DNA from 3 places in the Planomonospora antibiotica genome. Region 2 is predicted to be linked to each of the others. Evidence: predicted binding sites of a transcription regulator. Region 2 holds the regulator's gene; each other region holds the start of a gene.

Region 1 (7,569 bases), on a different contig from region 2:
CCAGGTAACGGCGGACGGTCACGTCCCTGCCGGCGCCGGCGAACGCGTCGAGGGCGCAGCGGCTCTTGGAGCAGCGCGGGTTGTGCCAGACGGTGGTCACGCGACCTCCGCCGGGACGCCGCCGGTGATGCGGAGCAGCTCGTCGTAGGAGGTGGGGAAGACGCTGTGCGGATGGCCCGCGGCGGCCCAGACCACCTCGTGCGCCTTCAGCCAGGTATCGACCAGGGTGCGGATCGGGGCCGGGTGGCCGATCGGGGCGACGCCGCCGATGGGCTGGCCGGTGGCCGCGCGGACCAGCTCCGGTGTGGCCCGCCGTACCTCGGCCGCGCCGACCGTCTCGGCGACCAGGTCGGTGTCGACGCGGTGGGCCCCGCTGGTGAGCACCAGGAGCGGTTCGCCGTCGGCGTCGAAGACGAGGCTGTTGGCGATGGCGCCGACCTCGCAGCCGAGTTGCGCGGCGGCGGTCGCGGCGGTGGGAGTGGCCTGCGGGAACACGACGATCTCTCCGGAGACGCCGTGCTCGCGCAGGGCGGCGGCGACCTTCTCGATGTTCGGATGCAACTTTTCTGGCACCCGGCCACTCTAAACAGATTGCCGGCCGGTCACCTCTTCATAACCGGCCGAGGGTGCATCCTGAAGGTGCGCTATGTTCCGTTGATCCGATTTATCCAGCGGTGTGAGGGGATGAAGTCACGTGGAGGTTGGACGGCGGCTCGGAGTGGCCGCGCTCATGGCGGGAGCGGTGCTCCTGTCCTCCTCCGGCGCCGCGGACGCGGTGTCCGCCGCCCCGGCGGTCCCGGTCGCCGCGGTGAAGGCCGCGTTCGCGGCGGAGACCGCGACGGCCGAGCCGGCTCCCTTCACCGCGCCGGGCAAGACGCTCAGGGTCGGCGCCAAGGGGGTCGCGGTCAAGGCGCTGCAGACCCGGTTGACGGAGCTCGGCTACCACCCGGGCCGGATCGACGGCCGGTACGGCGGGGCGACCCAGGCCGCGGTGTGGGCGTTCCAGAAGGTCAACGGCCTCAAGCCGGCGGGCACCGTCACCCGGCGCACCTGGGCCGCGCTGGAGGCCCCGCGGACCCCCAGGGTCCTGGTGCCCAAGGGCAGGCCGACACGCGTGGAGATGAACCTCACCACCCAGGTGATGGTGCTCTACGTCGGCGGGCGGGTGAAGCTGATCAGCCACACCTCCTCGGGCAGCGGGGTCCCCTACTGCGAGACGGCCACCTGGCAGGGCAGGACGCAGAAGTTCTGCGGTGACGCCCGAACGCCGACGGGCGACTACAGGACGACCTGGCGCCGGGACGGCTGGCACCGGTCCTACCTGGGCCAGCTGTACAACCCGATCTTCTTCAACGGCGGCATCGCCTTCCACGGCGCGCTCTCGGTCCCGCTGACGCCGGCCTCGCACGGGTGCGTGCGCCTGCCGATGCACGTGGCCGAGGTCCTGCCCGGCCTGCTCGGCACGGGGGTGCCGGTCCACGTCCGGGGCAGGTTCACCCGGTAACCGCGGCCGTTCGCAGAACACCGGCCCCGGGAGATATCGATCTCCCGGGGCTTTCCGTTTCACAGAGAGATCGAACTTCTGTTCGTCGACATACTTGACAGCATCGATGATCGAATTTATGTTCGATGTAGTGACGTGGGACTCGCGGCTCACGTTGAGGGCGGCCGACCTGACCCCGCCTCCGCCGGAGGCGGGGTCAGGTCGGGACGGACGGGGAGAGGGGAAGCTCCTCGTCCGGCCGCCCGGCGGAACTGTCGGTGGGGTCTGCGAACGTGGCACCACCGGCCAGACTGCCGGGAGCCGCTTGCGACCAAGGAGGCGGAAGCATGACCCCACGGTTCGACGGCCCCGCCGGGCCCCGGTTGTCGCCCACGGTGCGGACACGCCTGGCCGACGCGCGCGACTGCCTGGAGGAGGCGGCGAGCGCCCGCACCTCGGCCATGCGCTATGTCTCGGCGCACCTGGCGGCGCTCCGGGCTGCGGCGGCCGTCCTGGCCGCCCGCCCCAAGCCGATGGACGGCCGCCGGCGCAGGCTGCGCAGCGCCTGGGAGCTGCTTCCCGAGGCCGAGCCCAGGCTGGCCGACTGGGCGCCCTATTTCGAGGTGAGCGCCGCCAAGCGGGCCTCGATCGAGGCCGGGATGACCCACGCCGTGTCGGCCCGCGACGCCGAGGAGCTGATCTCCGAGGCGGAGCGGTTCGTCGTGGCGGTGGAGGAGATGCTCGGCGTGCCGGTCCAGCCCGCTCTCCCGGGCCGCGTCCCCCTGGCGGGGTAGGCGCCCGAGGTCCTCCCCGTGCGCTCCCGGACGGCGGCGAGGGCCGTGGCGGGAGCCGGACGCCTCCGTCCGGCGACAGGTCGGCCGTCCCGGCCCGACGACCGCGTCCATCCCGGCCCCGAGGCCGGATCGTTCGCGAACCCCGGGTAAAAGAAGCCGAACGTCCCGTTAGCCGTTTTCCTCGAATCCGGCCAGATCGCCCCTGCTAGGGTGCGACGGTGATCGGACTGCGACGAGTCGGCCCCGACGAGTTCGTCTCTCGGCTGGATTCCGTTCTCGACATCTACACGGCGGCGATGGCCCCTCCCACCGATCAGCTGTCCGGCCGGAAGACGATAATGGGCAACCACGCCACCCACCCCGGCTTCACCTGCCTGTTCGCCGAGCTCGCCGACGGGACCCCGGTCGGCCTCGCCTACGGCTTCCACGGCGTCCCGGGGCAGTGGTGGCACGACGTGGTCCACCAGGCCGTCGCCGAACGGCGCGGCGAGACCAGCGCGCGCGACTGGCTGGGCGACGCCCTGGAACTCGCCGAGGTCCACGTCCACCCCGACCACCAGGGAAAGGGCGTCGGCAGGGCCCTGGTCCTGAACGTGTGCGAAGGACGGCCGGAACGCACGGTCGTGCTGTCCACCCGCGACCTGCCCACCGCGGCCCGGCACCTCTACCGGAGCATCGGCTTCGTGGACCTGCTCACCGCGTTCGTCTTCCCCGGGGGGTACGAGCGTTACGCGATCGCCGGAGCCATGCTCCCGCTGCCCTCCGGCTGACACCACGGGGACACCGCCGGGGCGCCGCGCCCCCGCCGGCGGGGGATCATCCGCGTCGGCGCGGCTCCCCGGCCGGGGGCGCACGGCGGGCTCACCCGGTGAGCGAGGCGGTCTCCGGAACGTGGTCGGGGGCCGCGTGGTCGAGGGCGCGGAAGACCTCGCGCGTCGCGCTGGAGCGGTTGAAGGTGATGAAGTGGATGCCGGGCGCGCCCTCGTCGAGGAGGGTCCGGCAGAGCTCGGCGGCGTGCTCGATGCCGAGGGCGCGCACGGCGGCGGGGTCGTCGGAGACGGCCTCGAACCGCGCGGCCACCTCGGGCGGGAACGGGGCGCCGGAGAGCTGCTCGGAGCGGGCGATCGTGCTCATCTGGGTGACGGGCATGATGCCGGGGATGATCGGGGTGTCGCAGCCCCTGGCCGCCACCCGGTCGCGCAGCCGCAGGTAGTCCTCCGCCCGGAAGAACATCTGGGTGATGGCGTAGTCGGCGCCCGCCCGGCACTTGCGGACGAAGTACTCGGTGTCGGCCTCGACCGAGACCGACCTCGGGTGCTTGTAGGGGAACGCGGCGACGCCCACGCAGAAGTCACCGGACTGACGGATCAGCCGGACCAGGTCCTCGGCGTAGAGCACCCCCTCGGGGTGGCGCACCCACTCCCCCGTCGGATCGCCGGGCGGGTCGCCCCGCACGGCGAGGATGTTGCGCACGCCCGCCCCGGCGAACCGGCCGATCAGGTGGCGCAGCTCGCGGATCGAGTGGTCGACGGCGGTGAAGTGCGCCACCGGGGTCAGCGTGGTCTCGTGGGCGATCCGCTCCACGATCTCGACCGTGCGGTCCCGGGTCCCGCCGCCCGCGCCGTAGGTGACGGAGACGAACGTGGGACGCAGCGACTCCAGCTCCCGGATCGCGCGCCAGAGCTGCCGCTCCCCCTCGGCGTTCTTCGGCGGGAAGAACTCGAAGGAGAACGACCGGCCACCTGCGGCGAGAAGCTCGCGGACGGTGGGCACGCGGTCGGGAAGGATTGAGGGGCGACCCAGAGCCATGCCCCTAGCCTACTGGTCCGGCCGCCGGGCGGACCGCCGTCACCGGGCCGGGCCAGCCCCGCTTGATCCGCGTCCGGTACCCGGCCCGATAATCTCTGGGTATGCCCACTTCCGCAGCCCTGCTGGACACCATCCGCTCCGAAGTGGATCGTTCGCTGAGAGGTTTCCTCGATCGGCAGCGTCCCCTGGTCAGCGCGCCCGAGATCGCCCCTCTCGTCGCCGCGGCCGAGGACTTCCTCTCCGGTGGGAAACGACTCCGCCCGGCGTTCTGCTACTGGGGCTGGCGGGGGGCGGGCGGCGGCGACGATCCGGCGCTCTTCACCGCGGCCGCCTCCCTGGAGCTGCTCCAGGCCAGTGCACTCGCCCACGACGACGTGATGGACGCCAGCGACCTGCGCCGGGGCATGCCGTCGGCGCACCGCCGGTTCCAGGCGATGCACGAGAAGGAGGGCTGGAGCGGCTCGGCCGAGCAGTTCGGCGAGAACGCCGCGATCCTGCTGGGGAACCTGCTGCTGGTGTGGTCCGGTGAGATGTGGCGGACCAGCGGCCTGCCTCCGGCCGCCCTGGCCGCGGCCCAGCCGGTCTACGACCACATGCGCACGGAGCTCATGTGCGGCCAGTACCTCGACCTGCTGGAGCAGGTCCGCGGCGCGAGCACCTTCGACAGCGCGCTGCGGGTCGCGCTGTTCAAGAGCGGCAAATACTCGGTGGAGCAGCCCCTCCGGCTCGGCCTGGTGCTGGCCGCGCGCGGGCGCGAGCCGTGGATCGACCGCCTCTGCGAGGAGTACGGCCGCAACGTCGGCATCGCCTTCCAGCTGCGTGACGACATCCTCGGCGTGTTCGGCGATCCGGCGGAGACCGGCAAACCCGCGGGCGACGACCTGCGCGAGGGCAAGCGGACGATGCTCATCGCCCGCGCGCTCGCCGCGGCCTCGCCCACCCAGGCGGAGGAGGTCCGTCTCACCTTGGGCGACCCGGAGCTGGAGAGGGGCGGGGTCGACCGGCTGCGCCGGGTGATCGAGGAGACCGGGGCCCTCGCCGCCTGCGAGAAGCTGATCGACGACTATCTCGGGCAGGCGCTGCGCTCGCTGGACGACGCCCCGATCACGCCGGAGGCCCGGACGGCCCTGGCCGACCTGGCCGTGGCCGCGACCGCCCGGCGGACCTGACCGGCGGGCCCGGCCGCACCGGACCTCGACCCGGCACGGCCGCACGGCACACTTGGTCCGAACCCGGTGCGGCCCCGCCCGGCGCGCCGGGCCGGGCCGCCCGTCAGCGGTGCGGCGCCGCGAGCCTCCGCTGGAACTCCTCGGCGGCCGCCTTCGGGTCGTCCGCCTCGGTGATGGCCCGCACCACCACGACCCGGCGCACGCCGTACGACATGACCTCGTCCAGGTTGGCGAGGTCGATGCCGCCGATGCCGAACCACGGGCGGTCCGTTCCCAGCGACGCGGCGTGCGCGAGCAGGGGCGGTCCGGGCGCGTGGCGTCCGGGTTTGGTGGGTGTGGGCCAGATCGGGCCGCAGCAGAAGTAGTCGACTCCGGGCTCGGCGGCCGCGGCGGAGACCTCCTCGGGGGCGTGAGTGGAACGCCCGATCAGGATGTCGTCGCCGAGGATGTCCCGCGCGACGTGCACCGGCAGGTCGCCCTGGCCGAGATGGAGCACGTCCGGACGGGCGGCGTGGGCGATGTCCGCCCGGTCGTTGACCGCCAGGAGCCTGCCGTGCCGGTCGCAGGCGTCGCGGAAGACCTCCAGGAGCGCGAGCTCCTCACGCGCCTCCAGCCCCTTCTCGCGCAGCTGCACGATGTCGACGCCGCCCGAGAGGGCGGCGTCGAGGAACTCCGCGAGGTCGCCCCGGTCCCGGCGGCCGTCGGTGCACAGGTAGAGGCGCGCGTCAGAAACCGAGGGTCTGGGCACGCCGCTTGACTTCGGTGTGGCGGCCGGCGCGGATCGCGTCGACCGGCGACCCGGGCAGGGTCTCGTCGGGGGTGAACAGCCAGCGGAGCGCCTCGACGTCGTCGTATCCCGCGTCGAGCAGCACGGTGAGCGTGCCCGGCAGGCCCTTGACGACGTCGCCTCCGGCGATGAACGCGGCGGGCACCTGGGGCTCACCACCGCCCCGCCGGACTCCGATGATCTTGTGGTCCTTGAGGAGCTGCTTGGCGCGACCGGCACTGAGGTCGAGTCTCCTGGCGACCTCGGTCAAGGTGAGCCACTCGCCCACCAGTTCGTCGGTTTCCCGGTCGATCTGCGCAACAGAAAGCGTCACGAACCCACCACTACCACATTGAGCCCTTCACCAAACACCTCGCGGCATCTCACGGTGCGGTCACACCGCCGTACAGTCGCGCAACGCTACAGCAGGATCGGCCAGACGATCGACGTCGAGGTGCTGGCCGCCCTCGATGAGGCGGCGCCCCTGCATCAGGTCGCGGGGGAGGTTCACCGCCAGGACCGCGGCGAGCGTGCCCTCGCCGGTCACCCAGCAGGCCGACCACCGGGTGCCGGCGGGGTCGCCGCGCATGACGAGGCGGGCGCCGGCGTGGTGCCCGGCGTACTGCACCATGTGGCCGAACTGCTCGGACCAGAAGTACGGGACCGGGTCGTAGACCGCGCCGTCCCCGGGACCGCCCAGCAGCGTGGCCGCGGCCACCTCGGGGGAGTTCAGCGCGGTGTCCCAGTGCTCCACCCGCAGGCGGCGGCCGTACCTGCGCGACCACCAGGCCGCGCAGTCGCCCACGGCGACCACCCCGGGCAGGGCGGTGCGCAGGTGCTCGTCGGTGACGACCCCGTCGTCCAGCTCGATCCCGGAGCCGGCCAGCCAGTCCACCGAGGGACGCACCCCGATGCCGGTGACGACGACGTCGGCCTCGACCGTGGAGCCGTCGACGAGGGTGAGCCCGCCGGGGTCGACGGAGGCCACCATCGTGCCCGTCCGCAGGTCGATGCCGGCCCGGTCGTACCAGGGGGCGGTGTGGGTCCCCACGGGGCCGAGCGCGGCGGCCAGCGGGCACTCGGCGGCCTCCACGACGGTCACCTCGCAGCCGGCCCTGCGCGCGGCCGTGGCGACCTCCGCGCCGATCCAGCCCGCGCCGACGACGGCGACCCTGCGCCCCTGGCGGAGCAGGGCGCGCAGCGCGAGCGCGTCGTCGATGGTGCGCAGCACGTGCTGCGGGCCCTCCCCGCGCAGCCGGATCGGGCTCGCGCCGGTGGCGATGACCAGCGCGTCGTAGGCCAGCTCGCCCTCGGTCGTCTCCAGCACGCCCGCCCGCAGCCCCTTGGCGGCCACCCCGGGGCGGTGGTCCACCGCCAGCGCGCCCAGGTCGGAGTCGACGACGGTGGAGTCGATCTCGCCGAGCAGCACCGCCTTGGACAGCGGCGGACGGTCGTAGGGCCGGTGCGGCTCCTCCCCGATCAACGTGATCGCACCACCGAACCCGTGCGCCCTCAGCGCCTCGACACTCCGCACCCCGGCCAGGCCGG
Region 2 (7,569 bases):
CGGCGCGCTCCTCGTAGGGCAGGTGGTCCAGGGCCAGCCGGCGGAAGATGTAGTCCATCACCGAGGCGGCCATGCGGATGTCCGGGTCGTCGGTCATGCCGGCCGGGTCGAACCGCATGTTGACGAACTTGCTGACGTAGGTCTCCAGCGGCACGCCGTACTGCAGGCCGATCGAGATGGCCACGGAGAAGGCGTCCATGACGCCCGCGAGGGTCGAGCCCTGCTTGGACATCTTCAGGAAGACCTCGCCGAGGCCGTCGTCGGGGTAGCACGAGGCGGTCATGTAGCCCTTTGCCCCGGCCACGGTGAAGCGGGTCGTGGTGCTGGGGCGCTGGTTGGGCATCCGCCGGCGGGTCGGGCGGCTGATCTCCACCACCTTGACCTGCGGCTCGGCGGGGCTCTCCGCCTTGTCTGCCTTGTCCGCCTTCTCCTCGGCCTTCCTGCCCGAGGCGGAGAGCGGCTGGCCGACCTTGCAGTTGTCGCGGTAGACGGCCAGGGCCTTGAGGCCGAGCTTCCAGCCCTCGAGGTAGACCTGCTCGATGTCCTCGACGGTCGCGGACTCGGGCAGGTTGACGGTCTTGCTGATCGCCCCGGACAGGAACGGCTGGGTGGCGGCCATCATCCGGACGTGCCCCATCGGGGCGATGGCCCGCTCGCCCATGGCGCAGTCGAACACCTCGTAGTGCTCGGGCCGCAGGCCCGGCGCGTCGACGACGTGACCGTGCTCGGCGATGAACTCGACGATCGCCTCGATCTGCTCGCCGGGGTAGCCGAGCTTCTCCAGCGCCCGCGGGATCGTCTGGTTGACGATCTGCATGGAGCCGCCGCCGACGAGCTTCTTGAACTTGACCAGCGCCAGGTCCGGCTCGATGCCGGTGGTGTCGCAGTCCATCATCAGGCCGATGGTGCCGGTGGGCGCCAGCAGGGAGGCCTGGGCGTTGCGGTAGCCGTTGCGCTCGCCGAGCTTGAGGCACTCGGTCCACTGCCGGGTCGCCTCGGCGTGGATGGCGCCGTCCACGGCGTCCAGCGTGCGCAGCTCGTCGTTGGCCGCCGAGTGCTTGCCCATGACGCGCTTGTGCGCGTCGGCGTTGCGGGCGTAGCCGTCGTACGGTCCCACGACCGCGGCCAGCTCGGCGCTGCGGCGGTAGGAGGCGCCGGTCATCAGGGAGGTGATGGCGGCGGCGACGGCGCGGCCGCCGTCGGAGTCGTAGGCGTGGCCGGTGGCCATGAGCAGCGCGCCCAGGTTGGCGTAGCCGATGCCGAGCTGGCGGTAGGCGCGCGTGGTCTCGCCGATCTTCTCGGTCGGGAAGTCGGCGAAGCAGATCGAGACGTCCATCGCGGTGATGATCAGCTCGGTGATCTTCACGAAGTTCTGGATGTCGAAGGAGCCGTCGTCCTGGAGGAACTTCAGCAGGTTGATGCTGGCCAGGTTGCAGGAGGAGTTGTCCAGGTGGACGTACTCCGAGCACGGGTTCGAGGCGGTGATGCGGCCCGTCTCCGGGCAGGTGTGCCAGTCGTTGATCGTGTCGTCGTACTGCACGCCGGGGTCGGCGCACTCCCAGGCGGCGGTCGCCATCTTGCGGAACAGGCCGCGGGCGTCGACCTTCTCGATGACCTCTCCGCTGAGGCGGGCGCGCAGGCCGAACTGCTCGCCCTTCTCCACCGCGCGCATGAACTCGTCGGAGACGCGCACGGAGTTGTTGGCGTTCTGGTACTGGACGGAGACGATGTCCTTGCCGCCCAGGTCCATGTCGTAGCCGGCGTCGCGCAGCGCGCGGATCTTGTCCTCCTCGCGCGCCTTGGTCTCGATGAACTCCTCGATGTCGGGGTGGTCGACGTCGAGGACGACCATCTTGGCCGCCCGGCGGGTGGCGCCGCCGGACTTGATGGTGCCGGCGGAGGCGTCCGCGCCGCGCATGAAGGAGACCGGGCCGCTGGCCGTGCCGCCGCTGGAGAGCAGCTCCTTGGAGGAGCGGATCCGGGAGAGGTTCACGCCGGAGCCCGAACCGCCCTTGAAGATCACGCCCTCTTCCTTGTACCAGTCGAGGATGGACTCCATCTGGTCGTCCACGGCCAGGATGAAGCAGGCGCTGACCTGCTGCGGCGAGGCGGTGCCGACGTTGAACCAGACCGGCGAGTTGAAGCTGAAGACCTGGTTGACCAGGGCGTGCTTGAGCTCGTGGTCGAAGATCTCGGCGTCCTCGTCGGTGGCGAAGTAGCCCTCCTCGACGCCGGTCCTGGTGTAGACCCCCACCACGCGGTCGACGAGCTGCTTGAGGCTCCACTCGCGCTGCGGGGTGCCGACGGCGCCCCGGAAGTACTTGGTGGTGACGATGTTGGCCGCGTTGACCGACCAGGAGGCGGGGAACTCCACGCCGCGCTGCTCGAAGTTGACCGAGCCGTCGCGCCAGTTGGTCATGACGACGTCACGGCGCTCCCAGGCCACCTCGTCGTACGGGTGCACGCCGGGCGTGGTGAAGATGCGCTTCATCTTCAGCCCCTTGCGCGGGCGCTTGCCTCCGCGCGCCGCCGTGCCGCTGACCGTCTCCGTCATGACTTTCCCCCTTCCGGGACTCCGAACGGAGCCCGCGAGTCGGACCACATCGATGCGCCGCCTCATGTCCCCCGGCGCCCGGGGATCGAATTCTTCAGTCCTGCGGGGCGGAGCGGTCCGCCCGCAGCTGCCTGATCTCGGCCTCGAAGTCGGCCAGCGTCTCGAACCCCCGGTAGACGGAGGCGAAGCGGAGGTAGGCGACCTCGTCCAGCTCGCGGAGCGGACCCAGGATCGCCAGCCCGACCTCGTGGGCGGGGATCTCGGCGGATCCGGTCGCCCGGATGCTCTCCTCGACCCGCTGGCCCAGCTGCGCCAGGGAGTCCTCGCTGACGGGCCGTCCCTGGCACGCCCGCCGGACCCCGGCGATCACCTTCTCCCGGAAGAACGGCTCCGTCACCCCGCTGCGCTTGCTCACCATCAGCAGGACCGTCTCCTGCGTGGTGAACCTGCGCCCGCACTTCGGGCATGTGCGCCTGCGGCGGATGGCCCCGCCGTCCTCCGTGGAGCGGCTGTCGATGACCCGCGTGTCAGGATGGCGGCAGAACGGACAGTGCACGTGCGTCGCCTCCCTGACCGGCTCACCTGCCCCACACGCCCCGTGTCATTCCATGCGGAATGCCCGCACCCGTTCACCCGCGAAGGTGAGGTGCGGTAACAGAAACACAACTTATGGTGAAACGGGGTGGGTGGTGCCACTAGATGTTGTGGTGCAACCGTAGAAGTGCGCGACGATGAACGCAAGTTGATCGGAGTGTCCCGAGTGAAGGCGCTGATCAGGGGCGCCACCCGGGCGTGTCGTCGCCGCCCCGCCCTCCGGGCCGCCCGTCCGGGCAGGCCGGAGTCCCGCACGCGCAGCGACCGGCCGGGTACGGCCCGGCGTGGATCCCGCGCACGGTGTCACGGGCGGGGCGCGGTCCGGTGCGCTCCCGCACCAGGTCACGGAGCGGACGCGGCCCGGCGCCGCAGCTCCGCCGCACGGAACCGTCGGCGGGCACGGTCCGCGGGAATCCCGCGGCCTTCGCTCTCTACACGGGAACGAGGCGGGCGATCATCCAGAGGGCGACGAGGGCGGCCAGGAGCAGCGCGGCCACCGCCGCGCCCCGGCCTCTGCGGGTGAGCCGGAGAGGCGGCGCGACGGGGTTGCGGACCCCTCGGCGCGCCTCCGCCCTCCGCCCGGCCCCCGGCCTCCGGCGCGCCCGGCCGCCCGGGGCCGGGCGCGACCGCCCCCCGCCCGCCGCAGCCGGTCGCGGACGGACTTCGCCCGCACTCCCCGGACGCCCCTCACCCGCCGCCCGCGGGCGGCCGCCGTCCGCCGCCCGGAGACGCGCCCTTCCGCCCTCGATCAGCCGCAGGTGCGGCCGGGGCTGCCCCGCCGTCCGCCCCGTGGCCTGCCCCGCAGCCCGCCCCCGCCGGGACCGCCCCGTCCGCGTGGTCGCCTCCATGGCCCTCCCGTCGCCCCGGCCTGGCCGAACACAGGTCGAAGAAAGATCGGTGAATCGAACACCGTGTCGATCGAACTCCCGTACGATGTTGTACACCACGCCGTCGCCGATTTCGAGGAAGACTCGAACAATTGTTTGAAGATGATCTTCGACGGCGGTACGGTCGCTGTGTGCGACATGAGGAATACAGACCGGGAGGCGAGGAGATCGCATGAGCGAGCGCAAAGAGAACGGTGCGGCCGTCAGTGACCTGGCGGTGCGCAGGCGTGACTCCCTCGGCCTCACCCCCAGGCAGCGCAGGATCCTCGAGGTCATCCGTGATTCCGTGCAGCAGCGGGGATACCCGCCGTCGATGCGCGAGATCGGCGAGGCGGTGCAGCTCACCAGCACCTCCAGTGTCTCCCACCAGCTGACGGCGTTGCAGCGCAAGGGCTATCTGCGGCGCGACCCGCACCGCCCCCGCGCGCTTGAGGTCCGTCTGCCCGGCGAGCCCGTGCTCTGGGTGGACCCCGACGCGGGCGCCGACGAGGCGCCCGTCAACCGTCCGACGGCCTCCTACGTCCCCCTGGTCGGCCGGATCGCCGCCGGTGGCCCCATCCTCGCCGAGGAGAGCATCGAGGACGTCTTCGCCCTGCCCAAGCAGCTCGTCGGCGAGGGCACGCTCTTCCTGCTCCAGGTGACCGGCGACTCGATGATCGACGCTGCCATCGCCAACGGCGACTGGGTGGTCGTGCGCCAGCAGCCGGTCGCCGACAGCGGCGACATCGTCGCGGCGATGATCGACGGCGAGGCCACGGTCAAGACCTTCAAGCGCAAGGACGGCCACGTCTGGCTGGTCCCGCACAACCCCAACTACGACCCGATCCCGGGCGACGAGGCGACCGTCCTCGGCAAGGTCGTGGCGGTCCTCCGCAAGCTCTGAGTCACGGGCTCCGCCCGGTGAAGGCCGCACGGCCGGGGGCCCCGGGCCCGCCCGGTTCGCGCGCCCCGGGCCACGTTCTCCGCGCCGCTCACCGCCCCGGCCTAGGCTGGGGCGGTGAGCGACATATCCGATCTGAACGATCTGACGTTGGAGAGCCTGACCACCCGCGACGGGGCGAAGTGGTCCCTCGCCGAGCCCGGGGTGATCCCCGCGTGGGTCGCGGACATGGACTTCCCGGTCGCCCCCGCCGTACGGGAGGCCCTGGCCCGCCGGATCCACGGCGACCTCGGTTATCCCGCCTGGCTCGACCAGCTCGGGGACGGCCCGCTGGCGGAGGTCTTCGCCGCACGGATGGAGCAGCGGCACGGCTGGCGCGCCGATCCGGCGCACGTGCGCTCCTTCACCGACATCAACCAGGCCCTCCAGGTCGTCCTGCACGTCGCCACCCGGCCCGGCGACGCGGTGGCGCTGCACGTCCCGACCTACCCGCCCTTCCTGGAGACGCTCGCCGAGATGGGCCGGCCGCCGCTCCCGATCCCGATGGAGCCCGTGGGCGACTCCTGGGGCTTCGACGCCGACGCCCTGGCCGCCCGGCTCGCCGAGGGCCGCTGCCGGGTGCTGCTGCTGGTCAACCCGCAGAACCCGACCGGGCGCTCGTTCACCCGCGAGGAGCTGACGGTCCTCGCCGAGCTGGCCGAACGCCACGATCTGCTCGTCGTCTCCGACGAGATCCACGCCGACCTGACCCACGCCCCGTCCGCGCACGTCCCCTTCGCCACCCTGCTGCCGGAGCGGACCGTCACGCTGACCTCCGCCACCAAGGCCTTCAACCTGGGCGGCATCCGCTGCTCCGTGGCGCACTTCGGGCCGCCCGCCCTGCGCGCCGCCATGGCCGCCCAGCCCAGGCACATGTACGGCGCGGCCCATGTGTTCGGGGTCGACGCGACCGTCGCGGCCTGGACGCGCGGGGACGGCTGGCTGGAGGAGGTCAGGGCGGTGCTCGCCCGCAACCGGAGCCTGGTCGCCGGAGGGCTCCCCGAGGGCGTGCGCTACCGGATCCCCGACGCCACCTATCTGGCCTGGCTGGACTTCACGGACCTGGCCCTGGGCGAGGACCCCGCCGAGTTCCTGAAGCGCGAGGCGCGGGTGATGCTCAGCCAGGGTCCGCCGTTCGGCCCCGGCGGCGAGGGCTTCGCCCGGCTGAACTTCGCCACCTCGGGCCCGGTCCTCTCGGAGATCCTGGACCGGATCACCCGGGCCGTGAAGTCCCGGTCGTGATCCTCTTCCGCTAATGGGAGCTACCGGGTCAGCTGATCGGGCAGACTCGGTGCCTGGTAGCCGCTGGTGAGTGAGCACTTTCCTCCGCTGGACCGATATTCGAGTCCTGGGGTCAGACCGTGCCCTCACCGGTGGTCAGGAGCCTTGATCACTGATGGGATGTCGTGCCCGCCCCCGGCGTACGGCGTGCGCCCCGGAGGCGGGCCGTACGGGAGAACCGGACCGGAGGCGGGTGCGGCCCGGGACCCCGGCCGGGGTCCCGGGCCGCGCCCTGCGCGGTCAGGGGACGATGTTGACCAGTTTCGGCGCGCGGACGATGACCTTGCGCGGAGCGCCGGACAGGAAGCCCTGTACCTTCTCCGAGGCCAGGGCCAGGGCCCGCAGGTCGTCGTCGGAGATCTCCGGGGAGACCTCCAGCCGGTCGCGGACCTTCCCCGCGACCTGCACGACGCAGGTGACGGACTCCTCGACCAGCAGGCCGGCCTCGGCGACCGGCCAGCCCGCCCTGGCGACCGAGGCCTGGTGGCCCAGGCGCTCCCAGCCCTCCTCGGCGGTGTACGGGGCGACCAGCGACAGCATGACGGCCAGCGCCTCGGCGGCCTCCCGGACCGCCGGGTCGGCGGCGCCGGGGCCGGAGTCGATGGCCTTGCGGGCCGCGCTCGTCAGCTCCATCATGCGGGCCACCGCGACGTTGAAGCGGTGGGTCTCGACCAGCTTGGTGACCTCGTCGACGGTCCGGTGCACGATCCTGCGCAGTTCCAGGTCACCGGTGGCGAAGTCCACGCTCGGGGCGGAGGCCGTACCGGCGTCGGTCATCACCCGGAAGGCGCGGGCCAGGAACTTCTGCGACGCGGCGGGCGAGACGTCGGCCCAGTCGATGTCGTCCTCGGGCGGACCGGCGAAGATCATGGTCAGCCGGACGGCGTCCACGCCGAAGGCGTCGATCTGCTGTCCCAGGTCCACCCCGTTGCCCAGCGACTTGGACATCGCCTTGCCCTGGTTGATCACCTGGCCCTGGTTGAGCAGGCGGGTGAAGGGCTCGGTGAAGTCGACCATGCCCATGTCGTGCAGGACCTTGGTGAAGAACCGGGAGTACAGCAGGTGCAGGATCGCGTGCTCCACCCCGCCGACGTACTGGTCGATCGGGCCCCACTGGCGGACCTTCTCCACGTCGAACGGGCCGCCGGTGTAGTCCGGGTCCACGTAGCGCAGGTAGTACCACGAGGAGTCGACGAAGGTGTCCATCGTGTCGGTGTCCCGCCGGGCGGGGCCGCCGCACTTGGGACAGGCCACCTCGACCCAGTCCGCGGCCGAGGCCAGCGGGGAGACGCCCTTGGGCGCCAGGGCCTCGCCGCGCAGGTCGGGCAGGGTGA
Region 3 (7,569 bases), on a different contig from region 2:
CGTCCCGCGCGGCGCCGACATGCAGCTCTACCGGAGGATCCGCTGGGGGCGGCTGGCCGTCTTCCACCTGCTCGACACCCGGCAGTACCGCAGCGACCAGGGGTGCGGCGACGGCTACCGCGACTGCCCGGAGGCCGCCGACCCGGCCCGCTCGATCACCGGGGACGAGCAGGAGCGCTGGCTGCTGGAGGGCTTCCGCCGGTCGCGGGCGCGGTGGGACATCGTGGGCCAGCAGGTCTTCTTCGCCCAGCGCGACAGCGACGCCGGACCCGCGAAGATCACCAACCAGGACGCCTGGGACGGCTACGTCGCTTCCCGGCGGCGGATCACCCAGGGCTGGCTGGACGCCGGGGTGCGCAACCCGGTCGTGCTCACCGGGGACGTGCACGCCCACTGGGCGAGCGACCTCAAGCTCGACTACGACGACCCGGCGGCCCGCACGGTCGGCTCCGAGCTGGCCGTCTCCTCGATCAGCGCGGGCGGCGACGGCCGGGACGCCGACCCGGCCGCCCACCCGTTCCTGTCGATCAACCCCCATCTGAGGTTCCACAACGACCAGCGCGGCTACGTGCTCACCCGGATCGAGCGGGAGTCGCTCACCGCGGACTTCAAGGTCGTTCCCCAGGTCACCCGGGCGGGCGCGGCGGCGCACACCAGGGCGACGTTCGTGATCGAGGACGGGGTCCCGGGGCTCCGGCGGACCTACCTGCGCCCGCTCGACCCCTCGGCCGCCAGGACGCCGGAGATCGACCTGATCCGGGAGACCGTGGACCGGGAGACCCTGCGGCCCTGACGCCCGCCCGGCCCCCGCCCGCCTCCCGGGAGCGGGGGCCGGGCGGGCGTCAGCGCCCCGCTCCCGGGAGGCGCGCCGCCGGGCCCGGGCGGGCGCGACCGGTGCGCCGCACGGGCGCATCGGACGGCACATCGGACGGCAGCGGTTACGCTCGTAGAGCGAACCAGACGAGCCGGACGAAAGGATGCCTGTGCCCACGATCGGTGTGCTCGCCCTCCAAGGAGACGTGCGCGAGCACGTGCACGCGCTGGAGGAGGCGGGTGCGAAGGCGGTGACCGTACGGCGCCCCGGTGAGCTGGAGACCGTCGACGCGCTGGTCGTCCCCGGCGGGGAGTCCACGACCATGTGGAAGCTCGCGGTCACGTTCGACATGCTCGAGCCCGTCCGGGCGCGCATCGCGGGCGGCATGCCCGTCTACGGGTCCTGTGCCGGGATGATCATGCTGGCCGACCGGATCGAGGACGGCGCCGCAGGCCAGCAGACCTTCGGCGGCATCGACATGACCGTCCGCCGCAACGCCTTCGGCCGTCAGGTCGACTCCTTCGAGGCCGACCTCGACTTCGCCGGCCGCGGCCCGCTGCGTGCGGTGTTCATCCGCGCGCCCTGGGTGGAATCCGTCGGTTCCCCGGTGGAGGTGCTGGCCCGGGCCGAACCTGGGGATAGGATCGTCGCGGTCCGCCAGGGGCCGCTGCTCGCCACGTCCTTCCATCCGGAGCTGACCGGGGACGCCGGCGTGCATTCGTACTTTGTTGAAATGGTGAGGGAGTTCTAGGCGATGTCCGGCCACTCCAAATGGGCGACGACGAAGCACAAGAAGGCCGCGCTTGACTCCAAGCGGGGCAAGCTGTTCGCCAAGCTCATCAAGAACATCGAGGTCGCCGCCCGGACCGGTGGTCCCGACCCGGACGGCAACCCGACGCTGTACGACGCCATCACCAAGGCGCGCAAGAGCTCCGTCCCGATCGACAACATCGAGCGCGCGCGCAAGCGCGGCGGCGGCCTGGAGGCGGGCGGCGCCGACTGGCAGACCATCATGTACGAGGGCTACGCCCCCGGCGGCGTCGCGGTGCTGATCGAGTGCCTCACCGACAACCGCAACCGCGCCGCCTCCGAGGTCCGGGTCGCGCTGACCCGCAACGGCGGCTCCCTGGCCGACCCCGGTTCGGTGTCCTACATGTTCAACCGCAAGGGCGTCGTGATCGTCCCCAAGGGCGGGCTGTCGGAGGACGACGTGCTGACGGCGGTCCTCGACGCGGGCGCCGAGGAGGTCAACGACCTGGGCGACAGCTACGAGGTCGTCTCCGAGGCCGGTGACCTCGTCCCGGTGCGCAAGGCTCTGCAGGACGCCGGGATCGACTACGACTCGGCGGAGTCGAGCTTCATGCCGACGATGAACGTCGCGCTGGACGAGGAGGGCGCGCGCAAGGTCTTCCGGCTGATCGACGCGCTCGAGGACAGCGACGACGTGCAGAACGTGTGGGCCAACTTCGACGTCTCCGACGAGGTCATGGAGAAACTCGAAGCCTGAGCGTCCGGCGCCCCTCCGCTTCTCGGAGGGGCGCTTTTCGTTTCCGGTGTTCCTCCTGCGTTCTGCGAGGTTTGCCCCCGGTCGTACGGGTACTCCGGCTGAACCATGGCGAACTCGGATCTGGTCTTCGCGCTGGCGGGCGTCGGCGCCCTGCTGGCGGCCGTGCTGCCCCGCGTGCTCCGGCGGCGGCCCTTCTCACTGCCGCTGGCGTGCCTGGTCGGCGGGGCGCTGCTCTACCTCCTCCCGCTCGACCTGCCCGCCCCCGATCCGGTGGCGCACCGCGCCCTCGTCGAGCACGCCACCGAGATCTGCGTGATCATCTCGCTGATGGGCGCGGGGCTGGCGATCAACCGGCCCTTCGGGTGGCGCAGGTGGGGATCCACCTGGCGCCTGCTGGCGTGGACGATGCCGCTGAGCGTGGCGGCGGTCGCGCTGGTCCTGCACGGGCTGCTGGACTGGCCGTGGGCCGCGGCCCTCCTGCTCGGCGCGGTGCTCTCGCCGACCGACCCGGTGCTCGCCTCCGACGTGCAGGTCGGCGAGCCGGTCGACTCGGAGAAGGCCGACGACGAGGTGCGCTTCACCCTCACCTCCGAGGCCGGCCTCAACGACGGGCTGGCCTTCCCGTTCGTCTACGCCGCGATCGCCCTGGCCCTCGCCGGAGGAGGCGCCGGGTGGGTCGGCGAATGGGTCCTGGTCGACGTGCTCTACAAGGGCGCGGTGGGCGCGGCGGGCGGCCTGGCGGCCGGCACGCTGCTCGGCCGCCTGTTCTTCCGCGCCAAGGTGTCGGACCTGCGGCTGGCCGAGCACCGGGACGGCTTCGTCGCGCTGGCCGCGACGTTCCTGGCGTACGGCGTCACCGAGCTGGCGGGCGGGTACGGCTTCATCGCGGTGTTCGTGACCGCCTGCACGATCAGGGCCGCCGAGCGCACCCACGGTTACAACGGCGTCCTGCACGGGTTCATCGAGCAGATCGAGCGGCTGCTCACCGCCTGGCTGATCCTGCTGCTCGGCGGGTTCGTCGCGACCGGAGGCCTGTCCGCGCTCACCTGGCAGGGGGCGGCGGCCGGGCTGGCGCTGCTGCTGGTGGTCCGGCCGCTGACCGGCTGGCTGGCCGGGCTGCGCGGCCGGGCGGGGCCGCGCGAGGGCGGCGTGATCGCCTTCTTCGGCATCCGGGGCATCGGCTCGCTGTACTACCTCGCCTACGCGCTCGGGCACGCCGACTTCGGCGTGCCCGCCGAGGAGCTGTGGGCGGTGGTGGCCTTCACCGTGCTGGTCTCGCTGGTGCTGCACGGCGTCACTGCGACGCCGGTGATGGCCCGGCTGGACCGGCTGCGGGAGAGGGCGGCCGGGGGCGACGAGGAGGAGGCCGCGGCCCAGCACCTGTGAGCGGTCCCACGCGGTCCCGGCCGGAGGGTCCCTTCGGCGGGCTCCGTGCGCGGGGCGCGGCCAGGCGGTAGAGTCGGGCACCGAACAGGTGTTCGGCGGGTGGGAGGAGTGTCGGTGCGTCTGCCCGAGCTGCGGGTGATGGGGGTCGATCCGGGGCTGACCCGGTGCGGGCTCGGAGCCGTGGAGGGGCGTCCCGGCGCGCCGCTGAACCTGGTGAAGGTCGGGGTCGTGCGCACGGCGGCCGACGAGGAGATCGGTGCCCGCCTGGTGGCCGTCGAGGCCGGCATCGAGCAGTGGCTCGACGAGCTGGAGCCGGACGCCGTGGCCGTGGAGCGGGTCTTCGCCCAGCACAACCTCCGGACCGTGATGGGCACGGCGCAGGCCTCGGCCGTCGCGATCCTGTGCGCCTCGCGGCGGGGCATCCCCGTGGCGCTGCACACCCCGTCGGAGGTCAAGGCCGCCATCACCGGCAGCGGCACGGCAGGCAAGCAGCAGGTCGGCACCATGGTGACCAGGCTGCTGCGGCTCGACGCGATGCCGAAGCCCGCCGACGCCGCCGACGCCCTCGCCCTCGCCATCTGCCACGTCTGGCGGGGCGGCGCGCAGAACCGCCTGGCCGAGGCGCTGGCCAGGACGCAGACCGGCCCCGGCACGACCGCGGCGGCCTACTTCCGCGGCCGGGGCCGCGCCGGACATTCGAGAGGAACCGCGAAGTGATCGCCTCGGTGCGGGGCCGGGTGGCCTCGCTCGCGCATGACAGGGCAGTGGTCGAGGTCGGCGGCGTGGGCGTGCTGGTGCACTGCACCCCGGGCACGCTCGCGACGCTGCGGGTGGGGGAGGAGGCCGCCCTGGCCACCTCGCTGGTGGTCCGCGAGGACTCCCTCACGCTGTTCGGCTTCGCCGACGACGACGAGCGCGGCGTCTTCGAGATGCTGCAGGCCGCCAGCGGCGTCGGCCCCAAGGTGGCGCTGGCCATGCTGGCGGTGCACACGCCCAATGCGCTCAGGGTGGCCGTGGCCGCGGCCGACGTCAAGGCGCTGACCCGGGTGCCGGGGGTGGGCCCCAAGGGCGCCCAGCGGATCATCGTCGACCTCAAGGACAAGCTGGGCACCCCGGAGGAGGCCGTCAGCGCCGCCCTCAACGGCCACGCCGCCGCGCCGGCCTGGCGCGACCAGGTCCACTCGGGGCTGATCGGGCTGGGATACTCCGCCAAGGACGCCGACGAGGCGGTCGCCGTGGTGAGCCCGCAGGCCGACGCCGACGTGGCCGCGGGCCGCGTCCCCCAGGTCGCGGCGTTGCTGAAGGCGGCGCTGCGCGCCCTGAGCGTGCGATGAGCGAGGGTGGTCCGACGTGAGTTCCGACCGGGATCTGGTGTCACCGGAGGCCGAGGGCGACGAGCGGCTGATCGAGGCCGCACTGCGGCCCAAGCGGTTGGACGAGTTCATCGGCCAGGCGCGGGTGCGCGAGCAGCTCTCGCTGGTGCTGCACAGCGCGCTGCGCCGCGGGCGGGCGCCCGACCACGTGCTGATGAGCGGCTCGCCGGGGCTCGGCAAGACGACCCTGTCGATGATCATCGCGACCGAGCTGGGGGTGCCGCTCCGCATCACCTCCGGGCCGGCGCTGGAGCGGGCGGGCGACCTGGCGGCGATCCTCTCGACGCTGTCGGAGGGCGAGGTCCTGTTCATCGACGAGATCCACCGGATGGCCCGTCCGGCGGAGGAGATGCTCTACCTCGCGATGGAGGACTTCCGGGTCGACATCGTGGTGGGCAAGGGACCGGGCGCGACCGCGATCCCGCTGGAGATCGCGCCCTTCACCCTGGTCGGGGCCACCACCCGGGCCGGGCTGCTGCCCGCGCCGCTGCGCGACCGGTTCGGCTTCGTCGCGCACATGGACTTCTACGAGGCCGCCGAGCTGGAGCAGGTGCTGCACCGCTCGTCGCGGCTGCTCGGACTGGAGCTGCCGGAGGACGCGGCGCGCGAGATCGCCGGGCGTTCGCGGGGCACGCCCCGCATCGCCAACCGGCTGCTGCGCCGGGTGCGCGACTTCGCCGAGGTCCGCGCCGAAGGGGTGATCACCCGGGAGGTCGCCGCCGCCGCGCTGAACCTCTACGAGGTCGACGCCGAAGGACTCGACCGGCTGGACCGGGCGGTGCTGGACGTCCTGCTGCGCAGGTTCGGCGGGGGTCCGGTCGGGCTGTCCACCCTGGCGGTCGCGGTGGGGGAGGAGCCGGAGACGGTCGAGGTGGTCGCCGAGCCGTTCCTGGTACGGCAGGGCCTGCTGGCCCGCACCCCCCGCGGCCGGGTGGCGACGGCCGCGGCCTGGCACCACCTGGGGCTGACCCCGCCGCCGGACGCGTTCGGCGCCTGAGTCGCGTCCCGGGCGGACCGTCCGTGCGCCGCGGCGGACGCGGTTCCTCGGCCGCAGGCTCCGGGCGCGGCGGACGCGGTCCGCCCCGATCGGGGACTCCCGGTTGCGGCGGATGCGGCGCCCGTGGAAGAGCGGAGGGAGCGACGGCGTTGTTCTTCAGTGGCGGGGTCGTGCGTTCCGGGTTTCTTCAGTGGTGGGCCGGTGCTTCCCGGGTCGTGGAGCCGCATGGTGTCGATCACGGATCGATGACAAGGGTCTCGAAACGGGAACTTCCCGGTGTGCCGGATCGTGACCTCGTTGCCGCGCTTCTAACAGCTCGCCTAAACTCCGTGGCTTGGCTGGCTGTGTAGGCTGACGTGCTGAGCGGCGTGGCCGTATACAGACGTCCGGCGCCAGGCCGGTCATTCTCAAGTGGAGGAGCGGCCCCATGGGCGACTACTCAAGCCTCATCATGATCGCTCTGATGGTCGTGGTGTTCTACTTCCTGCTCATCCGCCCGCAGCGCAAGCGGCAGCAGGAACAGATCCAGATGCAGAACTCCCTGACGCCGGGGACGCAGGTCATGACCACGACCGGTCTGTTCGCGACCGTCGTGGGCCTCGACGCGGAAGACGTGATCCTGGAGATCGCGCCCGGTGTCGAGACCCGCTGGGTCAAGGCCGCCATCGGACGCGTGCTGACCCCGGTGGACGACGCCGAGGGCGTCAAGGACGACGTCGCGGTCACCGACGACGACGTGGTGGAGACCGCCGAGCAGCAGGGTGACAGCCAGGACTCCACCCCCAAGAAGTCCTGAGCGCAGCGCACCGCCAAAACCCCCTATAACCGAAAGAATCGACGACCAGTGGCCCGACCGACCAGCGGCCAGAGCAGACCGGGACGCGTGCTCCTGCTGCTTCTGGCGATCATTCTCGCCATGGGCGGGGTGATGCTCCTCAACAGGGCGTACACCCCCGAATACGGCCTCGACCTCGCCGGCGGCACGACAGTGACGCTGTCGCCCATCACGCCGAACGGCGGCGCTCCCTCTGAGGAGAGCCTGAATCTGGCCGTGAACATCATCCGCGACCGGGTGAACGGCAGCGGCATCTCCGACGCCGAGGTGGCCAGCGCCGGTGACAACATCGTCATCTCCGTTCCGGGCGCAGGCCAGGAGGAGGTCGTCAAGCTGGTCGGCACGACCGCCGAGCTGAGATTCCGCCAGGTGCTGGCGATCGCGGCCGGGTCGCCCCAGCCCCCGGGTGAGATGTCCACCCAGGCGCCCACGCCGACCCCGGCCCCGTCGGGCTCGCCCGCGGCCACCGGCAAGAGCACGCCGAAGCCGTCGGTGACCGCCGAGGCGAGCCCGAGCGGCTCCCCGGCGGGCCGCGGCCTGTCGGAGGCGCTGACCAACCCGAGCCCCGCCGCCACCCCGGCCGCCTCGACCGCGCCGAAGCAGGCCGAGCCGACCGGCAGGGCGACCGGCGACGCGAAGGGCGAGGCGACCCCCTCC

The links. Region 2 encodes LexA, which represses DNA repair genes until DNA is damaged. Its sites were predicted from a motif close to TCGAACANNTGTTCGA; they were not measured.
Region 1: a site for LexA is predicted at 1,575-1,590, ahead of IEZ06_RS01860 (SAV_6107 family HEPN domain-containing protein). Genes of this name have one in related genera too.
Region 3: a site for LexA is predicted at 3,788-3,803, ahead of ruvC (crossover junction endodeoxyribonuclease RuvC). Genes of this name have one in related genera too.

Annotation. Positions count from the first base shown of each region.
Region 1 covers NZ_BMQE01000001.1:398,751-406,319, reverse strand. The annotation lists gene IEZ06_RS01875 (arsenate reductase family protein) at 1-100, opposite strand, end outside; gene IEZ06_RS01870 (YbaK/EbsC family protein) at 97-573, opposite strand; gene IEZ06_RS01865 (L,D-transpeptidase family protein) at 695-1,504, shown strand; gene IEZ06_RS01860 (SAV_6107 family HEPN domain-containing protein) at 1,831-2,277, shown strand; gene IEZ06_RS01855 (GNAT family N-acetyltransferase) at 2,496-3,047, shown strand; gene metF (methylenetetrahydrofolate reductase [NAD(P)H]) at 3,139-4,086, opposite strand; gene IEZ06_RS01845 (polyprenyl synthetase family protein) at 4,188-5,255, shown strand; gene thiE (thiamine phosphate synthase) at 5,359-6,003, opposite strand; gene IEZ06_RS01835 (Rv2175c family DNA-binding protein) at 5,981-6,355, opposite strand; gene IEZ06_RS01830 (NAD(P)/FAD-dependent oxidoreductase) at 6,416-7,569, opposite strand, start outside.
Region 2 covers NZ_BMQE01000008.1:116,681-124,249, reverse strand. The annotation lists gene IEZ06_RS10250 (vitamin B12-dependent ribonucleotide reductase) at 1-2,554, opposite strand, end outside; gene nrdR (transcriptional regulator NrdR) at 2,649-3,110, opposite strand; gene lexA (transcriptional repressor LexA) at 4,208-4,918, shown strand; gene IEZ06_RS10235 (MalY/PatB family protein) at 5,033-6,196, shown strand; gene leuS (leucine--tRNA ligase) at 6,476-7,569, opposite strand, start outside.
Region 3 covers NZ_BMQE01000036.1:32,145-39,713, reverse strand. The annotation lists gene IEZ06_RS26330 (alkaline phosphatase D family protein) at 1-793, shown strand, start outside; gene pdxT (pyridoxal 5'-phosphate synthase glutaminase subunit PdxT) at 978-1,565, shown strand; gene IEZ06_RS26320 (YebC/PmpR family DNA-binding transcriptional regulator) at 1,569-2,321, shown strand; gene IEZ06_RS26315 (cation:proton antiporter) at 2,427-3,707, shown strand; gene ruvC (crossover junction endodeoxyribonuclease RuvC) at 3,837-4,424, shown strand; gene ruvA (Holliday junction branch migration protein RuvA) at 4,421-5,041, shown strand; gene ruvB (Holliday junction branch migration DNA helicase RuvB) at 5,058-6,077, shown strand; gene yajC (preprotein translocase subunit YajC) at 6,505-6,873, shown strand; gene secD (protein translocase subunit SecD) at 6,961-7,569, shown strand, end outside.